DNA from 4 places in the Thioalkalivibrio sp. ALJ1 genome. Region 2 is predicted to be linked to each of the others. Evidence: predicted binding sites of a transcription regulator. Region 2 holds the regulator's gene; each other region holds the start of a gene.
What was found. Region 2 encodes sigma-54, which starts transcription at its own class of promoters, with help from an activator protein. Its sites were predicted from a motif close to TGGCANGNTNCNTGCTT; they were not measured.
Positions count from the first base shown of each region.

Region 1: a site for sigma-54 is predicted at 2,067-2,083, ahead of F462_RS03005 (nitrate regulatory protein). Genes of this name have one in related genera too.
Region 3: a site for sigma-54 is predicted at 2,071-2,087, ahead of F462_RS06695 (PEP-CTERM sorting domain-containing protein). Genes of this name have one in related genera too.
Region 4: a site for sigma-54 is predicted at 1,593-1,609, ahead of flgB (flagellar basal body rod protein FlgB). Genes of this name have one in related genera too.

Region 1 covers NZ_KN050684.1:136,426-139,757, reverse strand. Annotated here, with positions in the region: gene F462_RS03025 (TVP38/TMEM64 family protein) at 1-495, shown strand, start outside; gene F462_RS03020 (TMEM165/GDT1 family protein) at 430-987, opposite strand; gene F462_RS03015 (hypothetical protein) at 1,276-1,518, shown strand; gene F462_RS03010 (DsrE family protein) at 1,633-1,989, shown strand; gene F462_RS03005 (nitrate regulatory protein) at 2,118-3,332, shown strand, end outside.
Region 2 covers NZ_KN050684.1:1,259,195-1,262,526, reverse strand. Annotated here, with positions in the region: gene lptA (lipopolysaccharide transport periplasmic protein LptA) at 1-331, shown strand, start outside; gene lptB (LPS export ABC transporter ATP-binding protein) at 328-1,095, shown strand; gene F462_RS08200 (RNA polymerase factor sigma-54) at 1,184-2,665, shown strand; gene hpf (ribosome hibernation-promoting factor, HPF/YfiA family) at 2,683-3,021, shown strand; gene F462_RS08190 (PTS sugar transporter subunit IIA) at 3,025-3,332, shown strand, end outside.
Region 3 covers NZ_KN050684.1:932,275-935,606, reverse strand. Annotated here, with positions in the region: gene F462_RS06700 (chondroitinase-B domain-containing protein) at 394-1,812, shown strand; gene F462_RS06695 (PEP-CTERM sorting domain-containing protein) at 2,126-2,956, shown strand; gene F462_RS06690 (hypothetical protein) at 3,075-3,332, opposite strand, start outside.
Region 4 covers NZ_JQIW01000003.1:161,564-164,895, reverse strand. Annotated here, with positions in the region: gene F462_RS00690 (flagellar hook assembly protein FlgD) at 1-646, opposite strand, end outside; gene flgC (flagellar basal body rod protein FlgC) at 658-1,077, opposite strand; gene flgB (flagellar basal body rod protein FlgB) at 1,105-1,512, opposite strand; gene F462_RS00675 (CheR family methyltransferase) at 1,730-2,545, opposite strand; gene F462_RS00670 (chemotaxis protein CheV) at 2,775-3,332, opposite strand, start outside.

The sequences.
Region 1 (3,332 bases), 1.1 Mb from region 2:
CTGGCGGCGATCATCGCCTTCATGCTGGCCCGCACCTGGCTGCAGCCGTGGCTGGTCCCGCGCATGGGCGCGCGCAGCCACCGCCTGCGCGCGGATGTAGAGGCCGAAGGCTGGCGGGTAGTGGCCTTGACCCGGCTGGTGCCGGTGTTTCCGTTCGCGCCCACCAACTACGCCCTGGGCCTGGTGCGTCTGCCGCTGCCGGTGTTTGCGCTGACCACCGTGCTGGCACTGATGCCCAGCCTGTTCGCCTATGCCTGGCTGGGGCATGCCACGCGCGAGATGGCCGCCGGCGCCGATAGCGGCGTGCAGCTGGGGTTGGCCGTGTTGGCGGTGCTGGCCCTGCTGCTGTTGCTGCCGCGCCTGGTGCGGCGTATCTGGCTGGGTCAGAAGACGCTGCACGCCGAGGCTCCGCTGACTTCAGTGTCGCCCTCAGACCCAGGCGAGCAGGATCCCGAGACCCAGGGCGAAGAACAGCAGGGCGGCGAGCGCGCGTAGCAGTCGCAGCGGCAGGTGGCAGGCGAAGCGCTGGCCCAGCCAGACGACCGGGGCATTCGCGAGGACCATGCCGATGGTCGAACCGATCACGACGAGGACCAGGCTGTCGAAGGTCGCGGCCAGGGCGGCGGTCGCCACCTGGGTCTTGTCACCCATCTCCACCAGGAAGAACAGCACAGTGGTGGTCCAGAACACGCCGTGCTTCGAGGCGGCGGGTAGTTCGTCTTCGCCATCCGGGATCAGCACCCATGCGGCCATGATGATGAAACCGATACCCAGCCCCCAGCGCAGCCAGTCGTCCGGAACGCTGGTGCCAATCCAGATCCCGGCCAATGCCGCGAGGAAGTGATTGGCCAGGGTCGCTACCACGATGCCCCAGATAATGGGCCAGGTCTGCTGGTAGCGGCAGATCAGGAGCAGGGCCAGGAGTTGAGTCTTGTCGCCCATCTCGGCGATGGCGACGATCACGGTGGAGACGAGCAGGGCTTCCATGGCGTTCTTCCGGGCCGGGTGGGTTTGCAAGACACGTGACATCGCGTCCCCACCCGGCCAAGGATGTTGACGCAACGCCACGGGTCTCGCGGGGCCCGGTGCCGCATCGGCGGCGGGGCTGTCTGCACCACGGTCGACCAGGCGGCCGATCAAATCTGTTGATGCAGACCCCGGTGAGGTCAGGTACTCCCTGAACACCCGGGTCGCTACTCCCCTGAAGCAGGGCGAATTCTAGGTCGGCGCGGGGGTAGTCGCAAGTCGAGAGGCGCTTCAGGTAGGATGCGCGCCATGAAAGCCTTCGTAGCCTGGGTCGATCGGACGCCGTTGTGGCTGTTCGCTGTGTTCGTGGCGACCCTCGGGTTGTCACCCTATGTTCCCGAACCACACATCGTCGAGAAGATTCGCTGGCTCTTCCAGGGCGAGCTGACACGCCCGCTGGACATCTTCGACTTGATCATGCACGCCGTTCCTTGGTTGTTGATGGCTTTCAAGCTCTACCGCATGAGTATCGAGCCGAAAGACGCGCCCTGACTGGAGCGGCGCGCAGACCCGATAGAGTGACGCACTGCGCTAGTGGGAACTCGACGACACGGTTGCAGATCGCTACGGTTCCTGTGACTTTGAGACGTGACCAAGGAGAGTCCCATGCGCTTTATTGTTGCTGTCACCGCCGGTACCGACGATCCCACCCGCGCGACCCTCGGCATGATCGCCGCGAACGTCGCCAAGCAGCAGGGCCACGACGTGACCGTCTGGCTGCAGGGCGAGGCCGTGAACATCGCCAACCGCAACGTGTACGACAAGATCGTCGGCCACAACATGCCGGCGATGAAGGACATCGTGGATTCGCTGGTGAGTGAAGGCGTCCCGTTCTGGGCCTGCGAGGCCTGCGCCAAGGGTCGCGACGTCGGCGAGCACAACTTCCTGCCGAACGCCGAGATGGCCGGCATGGGCCACTACGTCCAGGCCGTCGCCGAGTTTGATCGCTCCATGAGCTTCTGACCCGGTCGAATTCCGACCCGGGCGGGGTGTGACGCCCCGCCCGTTTGCTGTACCCACCCGGTGCCAGTCATTCGACCTGGCACATTGCATGCTTGCTGGTTCCTGTGAACCTGTCACGGAACACGCGCATGACTTCGAATACCCCCCTGGACGAGACCATCGGCGATTTCCTGGTGGCTTCGCGCAAGTGCGAGGTTGTGAGCCTGGAGCGCCTGCTGGAAGCCGTGCAGTTGGTTGGACTGATCCGCGCCCTGGTGCACCAGCTGCAGCGTGAACGGGGCGCCTCCAGTCTGTGGATCGGCTCGGGCGGGCAACATTACGCGGACGAGCTCGCGCAGTACCGGGAAGATTCTGACGTGGCGGCGGCGGGCTTTAATGGCCAACTGGGTGGCTGGCTCAAGCCGGGTGCCTGCGCCCATGCTCGCAGCCGTCTTCTGGGGCGTATGGCGTTGGCCCTGCACGGCCTTTCGGGGCTGCCAAGTCTGCGCGAGGAGGTATTCGAGGGGACCCTGACCCCGATGGAGGCTATGCGCAGCTTCAGCGAACTGATCCGTACCTTGCTCGCGGTGGTCTTCGAGGCAGCGGATTCGGCCACCGATCCGGAGGTCTCGCGGGCCCTGGTTGCGCTTTTGAATTTCATGCAGGGCAAGGAGTTGGCGGGCCAGGAACGTGCGATCGGTGCCGCCGGGTTTGGTCAAGGGGGATTCGCCGGAGAGCTTCGCCAGGCCCTGTTGCATCGTATTGATGCCCAGGAGCGTTCGTTTCGCATCTTCTCCGAGTTCGCGCCGGAGCCGGCCTGTGCCGCCTGGCGCGAGCTGCAGGGTGCGGGCTTCGCGCCCGAGGTCGAACGCCTGCGCCGCCAGGCCTGCACCCAGGCCGATGGAACGCCGGATCCAGCCCGGGCCGAGGCCTGGTTTGCCTGTACCACCGCACGCATCGACACCATGAAGGAGATCGAGGACCTGCTGGAGATGCATCTGAACGAGTGTTGTGCCGCCCGGATCGAGGCGGACCGGGCCGATCTGGGTGCGGTGCGCGACCGCATCGCGCAGCTCGCCGAATCGGAACTGCGTGACAGCGTGCCCTATGCCGTGTTCTTCGGCGCCCCGGAAGGGCTGGAGCCCCAGGGCGACGGGGATGACGGCGTGCTCGACGTACCGATCGTCGGCCATTCGGTGATGGACCTGGTGCAACGCCAGGCTAGCCGCCTGCAATCCGTGGAGGATGAACTGCAGGCGGCGCGCCAGGCCCTGGCCGAGCGCAAGACCATCGAACGTGCCAAGGCGCTTCTGATCCAACACCGCGGCCTCAGCGAGGACCAGGCCTACAAGCTTCTGCGCCAG
Region 2 (3,332 bases):
TGGCGACATGACCCTGGAGGCCGACAAGGTCTACGTACGTACCCGTGATCGCCGCCCCTACGAAATGGAGGCCCACGGGGAACCCGCGCGCCTGGAGTCCCCGGATCCCGAGACCGGCGAAATGCGCATCGCCACCGCCCTGCGCATCGACTACCTGCTGAACGAGGACCGCATGATCCTTACCGATCAGGCGCACGTAATCACGACCAACGAAGAGGCACGCGGAAAACGCATTACCTACGACCTGGCAACGGACGTGATCGAGGCCGAGCGCGGCGACGGTGACAGCGAACGCGTGCGCATCACCATCCAGCCGCGCGACGACGAATGAACACCACTGCCAGCCAACCGGCGACCGCAGGCGCGCCCCACGACCGCCTGATCGGACGTGAACTGACCAAACGCTATGGCAAGCGCACCGTCCTCGACCAGGTCGACGTCGATCTGGCTCCCGGCGAGGTCGTCGGCCTGCTGGGCCCGAACGGTGCGGGCAAGACCACCTGCTTCTACAGCCTGGTCGGACTGATCCGCCCCAACGCCGGACGCATTACCCTGGGCGAGCGCGACATCACCCGCGCCCCGATCCATGTGCGGGCCCGCGCCGGCCTGGGCTATCTACCGCAGGAGGCCTCGATCTTCCGACGCCTGAGCGTTTGGGACAACCTGCAGGCAGTGCTGGAACTTCGCCCCGGACTGGACCGCCATGAACGCCGGCGCATCGGCGACGCCCTGATCGAGGAGTTCCAGCTAGAGACCGTGCGCCACAGCCCCGGCATTTCGCTATCCGGTGGTGAACGTCGGCGGGCCGAGATCGCCCGCGCCCTGGCCGGCGATCCCCAATTCATCTGCCTGGACGAACCCTTTGCCGGGGTGGATCCGATCTCGGTGGGGGACATCCAGGCCGTCATCGAACACCTTGCCCGCCGCGGAATCGGGGTACTGATCTCCGATCACAACGTCCGCGAGACCCTCGGCATCTGCCACAGGGCCTATATTCTTAGCGAGGGGCGCCTGCTGGCCGCCGGGACACCCGACGAGTTGCTCGCCGACCCTCAGGTTCGCCGAGTCTATCTCGGCGAGAATTTCCGCCTGTGATTCCGACGCACACGTCGCGCGGCCAGTGCACAAACCACGAGGCAGGCTTTAAGATTTCACGTATGGTCACCTTCGACCCGACACCACAATGCTGAAACCCGGCCTCAATCTACAGCTGGGTCAGACGCTCACCATGACCCCGCAACTGCAGCAGGCGATCCGTCTGTTGCAGTTGTCCACGCTTGAGTTGCAGGTGGAAATCCAGCAGGCGCTGGAGAGCAACCCCATGCTCGAACAGGTGGAGGACGAGGACGCCGATCCGAATACCGAGCGCCTCGACCAAGAGGGCGAACTGGTGGAAGGCGACCGCATGGAGGCCACCACCACCAGCGACGACGTCATCCCCGAGGAGCTGACGACCGACAGCCGCTGGGACGACATCTACGAGCCACCGACCGCCCCCAAGGGCCTGGACGACCGCGACCCGCTGGAGAACACCAGCGACGACGGCGGCGAGGGCCTGCAGGACCACCTCCTGTGGCAGCTGCACCTGAGCCATCTGACCCCGCGCGACCAGCGCATCGGCGCGGCCTTGATTGACGCGATCAGCCCTGACGGCTATCTCGAAGGCGACCTCGAGACCCTGGCCGAGACCATTAACCGTGGCGAGGAAGAACCCGTCGGGGTCGACGAGGTCGAAGCCGTGCTGCACTGGATCCAGCAATGCGACCCGCTGGGCGTGGGCGCCCGTAACCTGCGTGAATGTCTGGAGATTCAGCTACGCGAGCTCGCCCCGGATGCCCCGGCCCGGGAGGCCGCGCGCGCCATCCTGGAGCACGGCATGGACAGCCTGGGCAAGCGCGACTACAAGGCGCTGCAAAGCCAGTCCGGCGTACGCGACCCGGACGAGCTGGCACGCGCACTGGATCTGATCCGCACCCTGAACCCGCGTCCTGGCGCCCAGATCAGTACGGCCACCTCGGAATACGTAGTCCCGGATGTCTATGTGCGCCACACGGTCGATGGCTGGAGAGTGGAGCTGAACCCGGAGATCGCCCCGCGCATCCGCATCAACGACCTCTATGCCGGCATGGTGCGTCAGGTCTCGGACGCCCGCGACAGCGCCTTCATGCGCGATCAACTGCAGGAAGCGCGCTGGTTCCTCAAGAGCCTGCACAGTCGCAACGACACCCTGCTCCGAGTCGCCGAGGCGATCGTGCTCCGCCAGCAGGGCTTTCTCGAACATGGCGAGGTTGCGATGCAGCCGCTGATCCTCCGCGACATCGCCGAGATCCTGGAGATGCACGAGTCGACCATCTCACGCGTGACCACACAGAAATTCATGCACACCCCGCGCGGGGTCTTCGAGTTCAAGTACTTCTTTTCCAGCCACGTCGGTACCAACGATGGCGGTGAGTGTTCGGCCACCGCCATCCGTGCCATGATTCGGGAATTGATCGGCGACGAGCCTGCGAACAAGCCGCTGAGCGATGCCCGGCTCGCCCAGATCCTCTCGGATCGAGGCATTAACGTGGCACGCCGTACCGTGGCCAAATACCGTGAGGCCATGCATATCCCCTCATCCAGCGAACGTCGGCAGATGGCTTCCATGCCCACCGGCAGCAAGTAACCCAAGGAGACCCAACCATGCAGATCAATCTGACCGGCCACCATGTCGACCTGACCGACGCCCTGCGCGAATACGTCAACGAGAAGTTCGCGAAGCTGGAGCGCCACTTTGACAAAGTCATCGACGTCCACGTCGTGCTGACCCATGAGAAGAATCAGAGTCAGCACAACAAGGCCGAGGCCAATCTCCAGGTTAGCGGTAACCATATCCATGCCGAGGCCTCCCACGACGATATGTACGCAGCCATCGACGGCCTGATCGACAAGGTTGACCGTCAGCTGATCAAGCACAAGGAAAAGGTCAAGGATCACCACCGCGCCGAGGGTGCCCAGCGCAACCGCGAGCAGGCCTCCTGATCCATGACCATTGCCGAGCTGATCACCGCCGACCGCATAGGTCTGGAGCCCGAGTGTTCCAGCCAGAAACGGGCCCTCGAGACACTGGCGGAGCTCCTCGCCGCCGGCGGTGACGCCGAGGGGCCGGCCAGCAGCGCGATCTTCGAGGCCCTGTCCGCCCGCGAGAAGCTGGGCTCCACTGGCCTGGGGCATGGCGTCGCCATCCCTCACGGCCGGCTGCCCGATCTTGCGACTCCGCGCGTGGCCGTGCTGCGCCTGAAGCAGGGTGTCGACTTTGACGCAATGGATCACGAGCCGGTCGATATCCTGAT
Region 3 (3,332 bases), 330 kb from region 2:
CAGGATTGCGGGACCAATCCGGCGGCTCGCATCACGCCGGCCGGCCGCCCCACCCGGCCAGAGGAAACGGGAGGACCGTTCATGCCGAACCATGCAATACGCAGAAGCCCCCGCTATCCAGGGCAACACGGATTAGTGTACACACTCGCGTTGGTACCCCAGGCTTTCCGAGGGAAGGTGCGCGACGCAGCGGGTAGTGGTTCTACTCGCAAGTGGCAAAACGCAGGATCGGGGAACCTGGGGCACCAAGCCCCACAAGCCATTGAAAGACGGGGCTCGGCCGCCCGTTGTTATCAAAAACGGGCGCGCGCACGGCGTTGCGGCTTCCTTGTGCAGGATGACTGCACGGCGGTCGCCGCGCCTTGTTCGCACGCAAAAACGACTCGAGCGGGAGTGCGTACACTAATCCGTGTTGCCCTAGCGCTCGTCGCCATGTGCCTGCCCGTGATCGCCGGGGCTGAATCGCGCCTGGTTTCGGATGCGACACAACTGGAACGAGCCCTTTCTCAGGCCAGTGCGGGCGACGTGATTGAACTGCGCCCGGGCGACTACCAGCTGGAGCGTCGGATCAACCTGCGGGAGCCCGGCACCAAGGCCGAGCCGATCGTCCTGCGCGCGAGCATCCCCGGGACGACGGTGATTCATTCCCGCCACAGCACCGCGATCAAACTGTTTGCGCCCCACTGGGAGATCCACGATCTGGACTTTCGCGGGGATGGCGGCGGCAACCACGCCCTGCACATCGTGCGCGAAGCCGATCATGTCCTGGTCGAGGGCAACCGCTTTCGTAACTTTCACGCGGCGATCAAGGCCAACGGCGAGGGCGACCCAAGGCGTTTCCCGGACCATGTGCAGATCCGCCGCAACGTGTTCGTAAACGATGCCATCCACACCACACGATGGCCGGTTGTCGCCATTGATATCGTCGGCGGACAAGGCTGGCGAATCGAGGAAAACTTTATCGCCGACATTGCGCAGGGCACGCCAGGCCGGCATGGCTCGCCGGGGTTTGTGAAGGGCGGCGCGGCGAACGCCGTATTCGACCGCAACCTGGTCATCTGCGAGTGGCGCCACACGGGCCAGCGCCGTATTGGGCTGTCGCTGGGTGGGGGTGGAACTAGCCCCGGTGTTCTGGACCGGCGCGAGATCGGGGATTGCGAGACCTGTACGGAAAGTGTGAACAGCCAGATGACCAACAACATCATCCTCAACTGTCCGCAGGAACCGGGGCTTTACCTGAATCGCGCCGAGGGAGCACTGGTCGCCAACAATACGGTGTTCAACGCCTACGGCATCCAGGGTCGTTTCCCGGAAACGCAGGCGACGGTGGTGGACAATCTGATCACCGGCACCGTATGGGCGCGCGACGACGCCGAGCTCGAGACCGAAGGCAACATCTCCACTGGCTGGTTTGACACCGCCGCGTACGTGCCAGGGCTGCGCGACGAACTGATCCGGCGGATCGGCTATTACCAGGAACGCTATCCCAGCTGGATTCCCGAGCGCATCGCGCGCTGGACCCAATCGGCCATCGAAGGCACGGCCGACTGGGCACACGACAGCCTCCTGGGACAACGCCATGCACCCATGGAGCGCTGGCTCCTGGCGCCCGGGCTAGGCGACCTGCGACTGGACGACCCGGATGCCCGTCCGCTGGCTTCGGGCTCGGAACCACCCCGAGTCGAGCACGACTTCTGCGGGCAACCTCGCCAGGGCCGCGCCGACGTGGGCGCCATCCAGTACTCCTCCGGCACCTGCCACCTGCCCACCGAGCTCGAACGCCGCCACGGCCGCCTGTTCAGCGACCTGTAGACCTGCGCAGGGCTTTGTTACCACAGAGGGCACGGAGAACACGGAGAGGTCCTGGTGCTCAACGACTGAGGCGAAAGCTTTGCGGGGTGGCGAATATGGGCCGTTCGTCCGCGCGCGCCCCCGAGAAGCAGCCGATTTGTGAGCGGAGACCCGAAGCCGACAACTCGGCTGTTTCCTCGTCAGGATTCTTTACGGATCGTTCCGCATTCCCCCAAAGGGACGTGAAGCACTCCGCCTCATGACGGGCGTGAAAGAAGTTGGCCCGCCGCTTGCATACCCCCTCCTGGAAAGCTCAAGAACAGGGAATTAAGTGATGCGAACCAAGGAATTTCGTGCAGTACTGGCGGCGACCGGAATCACGATTGCGCTCAGCGCGGCTATGGCCGCTCCGGCCTTTTCGGCCCCACTGATCGACCGGGGCCTGCCGGACCAGAACCTAAATTCCGATGCCGGCTCCGACCGCAGCAACGTCGCCTGGGGATTCGAAGGCGATTTCTTTTCGGGCGATACCTTTTCCCTTGGAAGCAATGCGAGTGGGGCATGGGAAGTCCAGGGGCTGCGAACCTGGGCCGTCGGTGGCCGTCCCGTGGTTGGAGAGCTGGGCAACATCTTCTCCAACGTCTCGCTTTTCCTCGGCGAAGCTGGAGCCGAGACCATCCCCACTGTCGCTTCCGGGAATATTATCGGCAACGACACGGACAATGCTGACATTCAGATCACTCCCGTCACCTACGCTGATGGCAGCCACTATGAAGGCAGCAGCGGGACATTGAGCCAGATATGGCAGATCGACTTTTTGAACCTCGGAACTTTTTCATCCGGTGACTACGTCTTTGGCATCACCGGTGCAGGGGACAGTGCAATCTGGTTCAACCACGCATCGAACGCCGATTTGAGTGGCACACCGCAGGACGGCGCCAACAACGAATACAACTGGTTTGCTGGTACGTCCACGGATCTTCAGGCAAACGTTGGCGGGGTCATCGACTCGGACGGCGCTGGCTGGGACAAGAGCAGCGACGTCAACGTGCAGGTTTTTGCGACCGAGGCAACCGAAGTGCCTCTCCCCGGGTCGCTGCCATTGCTGGGACTTGGTCTGGCGGGCCTGCTCTTCCTGAGCCGTCGTCGCACTCGTCAACTCTAGCTCGAGCATGAAAGACAGGCCGGGCGCGGGCTTACACTCGTGTCCGGCTTCATTGGACAGCATGCCATTCTGGGTCAGACCTCTTTCGTGGCGGACTTCGTACCGGAGTACCTCACCATCAATCGGTGACGGCACCGGTCGTTTCCAGTTCGACAATCCAACTGTGGCTGCAGCCACTTGATGGCCACGGTATCGGATCAATTTTTTCCCGCCTCTGGACGCGCCCCAGCGTGGACATGTCGGAGCCGCCATCTTCGGCACGATCCACGCTCTCCAAACGGCGGGCGGCGGCTGGGTTCAACCAACGTGCACCCTCCGCGATCGTGGACGGCTGAAGGCTGAGTTGGTAACGCAGGACGGCTTTGGCGTCGTCAAT
Region 4 (3,332 bases), on a different contig from region 2:
AACTGATTTCGCCAAGGCCCTGCACGGTCAGTGCAAGCCCCGAATCGCCACCTACCGCGACGCTTTCCACCCGAGCATCCAGAAAGGTATCCACGGATTCGGTCTGAGTGCCGGAACGAGCCGAGGCCTTGAATTCGTACACGCCGGGTGGGGCGAACGTGCCGTCGTCGCGCATCCCGTCCCAGCTGAACTCCCGAAGACCACTACCCGCAGCACCCAGGTTCATCCGGCGTATGCGCTCGCCGTTCGGGCTGTACACATCGATTTGCAACTCATCCGTTGAGCGCTCGAGGTCTACTGCGCCATTGATCATCCCGTCCGGGCCCAGCTCGCCGAACTCCACCGGAACCAGCACGTCCTTACCCACCAGCGAAGCCGCCTGCAACGTCTGGTTCTGCCCCAGCGACTGCGCCAGCTTTTCAAAGGACTTCGACAACTGCTCAATACCGGTCACCGTCGAGAACTGGGCCATCTGGCCAAGAAAGTCACCGTTGTCCATCGGGTCCATCGGATCCTGGTTCTCAAGCTGAGTGGTCATCAGCTTTAGGAAGTCCGATTGGCCCAAACGGTCCATCTCGCCTTCCGGCTTCTTGTCAGGGCGCGACAGGCCAAGACGATCCAGGAGTTCAGGGGATATCTGTGTCATGTGGAGTTCCTCTAGCCTTGACCGATCTGCAATGTGCGCTGGAGCAGCTGACGCGAGGTTTCCATCACCTCGACGTTCGCCTCGTAGTTGCGCGAGGCGGACATCATGTTGGCCATCTCCTCCACCACGCTGATCGCCGGGCGGAAGATGTAGCCCTCCTCGTTCGCCTGCGGGTGGTGCGGCTCGTAGTGGGCATGCGGGGCCGCCTGCGATTCGGTAACACCGGCGACACGCACCGAGGTTGCAGAACCGTTCGGGTTGGCCTGATCCATCACGCTTTGAAACAACACCTGCTTGGCGCGGTAGGCCTCGTCCGGATTCGTGGCCGCCGTGTTGGCGTTGGCCAGGTTCGAGGCCACGGTGTTCAGGCGCACGGATTGCGCCGACAACGCCGAGGCCGAGGTATTGAAAAGACTGAAGAGGTTGCTCACGACATCGATCTCCCGATCAGGTCGGCGTTAGCGATCGCCCCGCAGGGCTTCGCGGATGCCAGAGACCCGGCGATTTAGGAATTCCAGACTGCTTTGGTACTGCACGGCGTTCTCCGCAAAGGCGGCCCGCTCCATCTGCGGGTCCACGGTGTTGCCGTCCAGGGATGCCTGCGAAGGCACTCGGTAAAGCGCCTCAGCCTGTCCGTTCATAGCGCCTGCATTGGGGTCGAGATGTGCCGCCTGGCTGCGAACCATGGGCAAGGCGTTGCCGCTCCCGGCCGCGGACTCCAGCACCGAGCGAAAGTCGACATCCCGCGCCTTGTAGTTAGGGGTGTCCGCATTGGCGATGTTGGAAGCCAGCAATTCCATGCGTTGCGCACGCACGTTGATCGCCTGCGGCAAAATCCCCATCGCCTTGTCCAGTGAGAGACTCATCTGCTTCCGTCCTGCCCGCCGTTGGCGGCCCTCGCATCGAAACGGAGACGCAACCATTGCGCTCCCTTGTATGGAGGCAGATGCAAGGCCTATGCCATCGGAGGGGAACAAACGTCAGGTACAAGGAGGAGGCGGAGAGGGCCAGCCATTCAGTCCCTCACCCGGAGCCCGCATTGCACGGGCCTTTTGGTCACAACAGCCCGGTATCAGAGATCGATCAGGACTTCACCCGCAGGACCGAGCCATACTCGGTCCGCACCGTCTCGAAAGACTGCGTATAGGGGCCCGCCGTCTCGGAAGCGCCAAGAAACAGATAGCCACCTGGGTTCATTTGCCGGGCAATACCGTCAAGAACCTGTCGCTTGGTCTCGCCGGAGAAGTAGATCAGCACGTTCCGACAGAACACCAGGTCGAACTTGCCTAGCGCCGCATAGCTATCGATCAGGTTGAGCTTCTGGAAGCGACAACGGCGCTGGACCTCCGGGATGACCTTGTGCCCGTCCGCAACCGTTTCGAAAAAGCGGGCTCGACGACTCTCACTCAAGCCACGCACAATGCTCAGTCCGTCATAAATGGCGCGCCGAGCGTCTTCGACAATCTTCTCGGAAAGATCGGTTCCCAGAATCGAAACAGGCACCTTGCGGCTTGGACGGGACTCCTCCCACTCCGAGACCACCATGGAGATGCTGTAGGCCTCCTGGCCACTGGAACACCCCGATGACCAGACCTTGTTACTGCTGTTCTTGGCAGCGAGTTCAGGCAACAACACATGGCGAAGGATCTCGAACGGAAAACCATCACGAAACCAGGAAGTCTCGTTCGTCGTCATCGCGTCGATCACACGCGTCCGCAGGCGCGGATTCGGCGCCTGGCGCATCGCATGCAACAGTTCAGGAACGCTCTTGAAACTAAACTCGTCGAGCAGGCGCGACAAGCGGCTGGACACTAGGTATTGCCGGCTATCGCCCAGCACCAGACCGCAGCAATCCTGCAGGAAACGCGCGAACTCCTCGTAGTCGCGGGAATCAATCACCCGTTCATCCCTGAGCGCAGTCCATGATGATTGAGCATCCTGATGACGAATCCTTGACAGGGCCGCCCGGCTCCACGGTCCGGGTCAAAATCACTAAGCAGGTTCCAGTATACGGTTTCCAGCACTCGGCACGACAGGATCCAAGCCCGTAACGCTGCGTGCGCACCGATCCGGCCATTCAGCACCGCTCCTGCATCGCCACCCGGCAAGCGACTGCCGCTTCGCCGTGTCACTGACCATCACGCCCGGTCTGATCCAGTACCGCGCTCGCCAGTTCGTCCGGGTTGAACTTGGACAAGAAGGCGTCGGCACCCGCACGCTTGACCATGTCGGTGTTAAATTCGCCACTAAGCGAGGAATGCAGCAGCACCTTCAGATCCTTAAGCCCGGCATGATCCCGGATGCGGGCAGTAAGGGTATAGCCGTCCATCCGCGGCATCTCGATATCCGAGATCACCAGCTCGATCTGTTCTCTGATCGGACCTTCCTCGGCCTTCTGCTCCAGAAACTCCAGCGCTTCCTGGCCATCCTTGAAGACCACGTATTCAAAGCCCAAGCCCCTGATCGCGCTTTCGATCTGCTTGCGGGCCACCACCGAGTCATCGACGATTAACACCTTCCGCCCCTCTGGTGACACAGCTTCTTGCCGAATGGATTCGGAGACCTCGGTTGGCAATGGATTCACGATGGAAAGCACCCTTTCGACATCGATGATCTCTACCAGCTTGTTGTTGATCTCGGTCACCGCGACCAAGAAGGATTCGCGCCCGGTACCACGCGGGGGTGA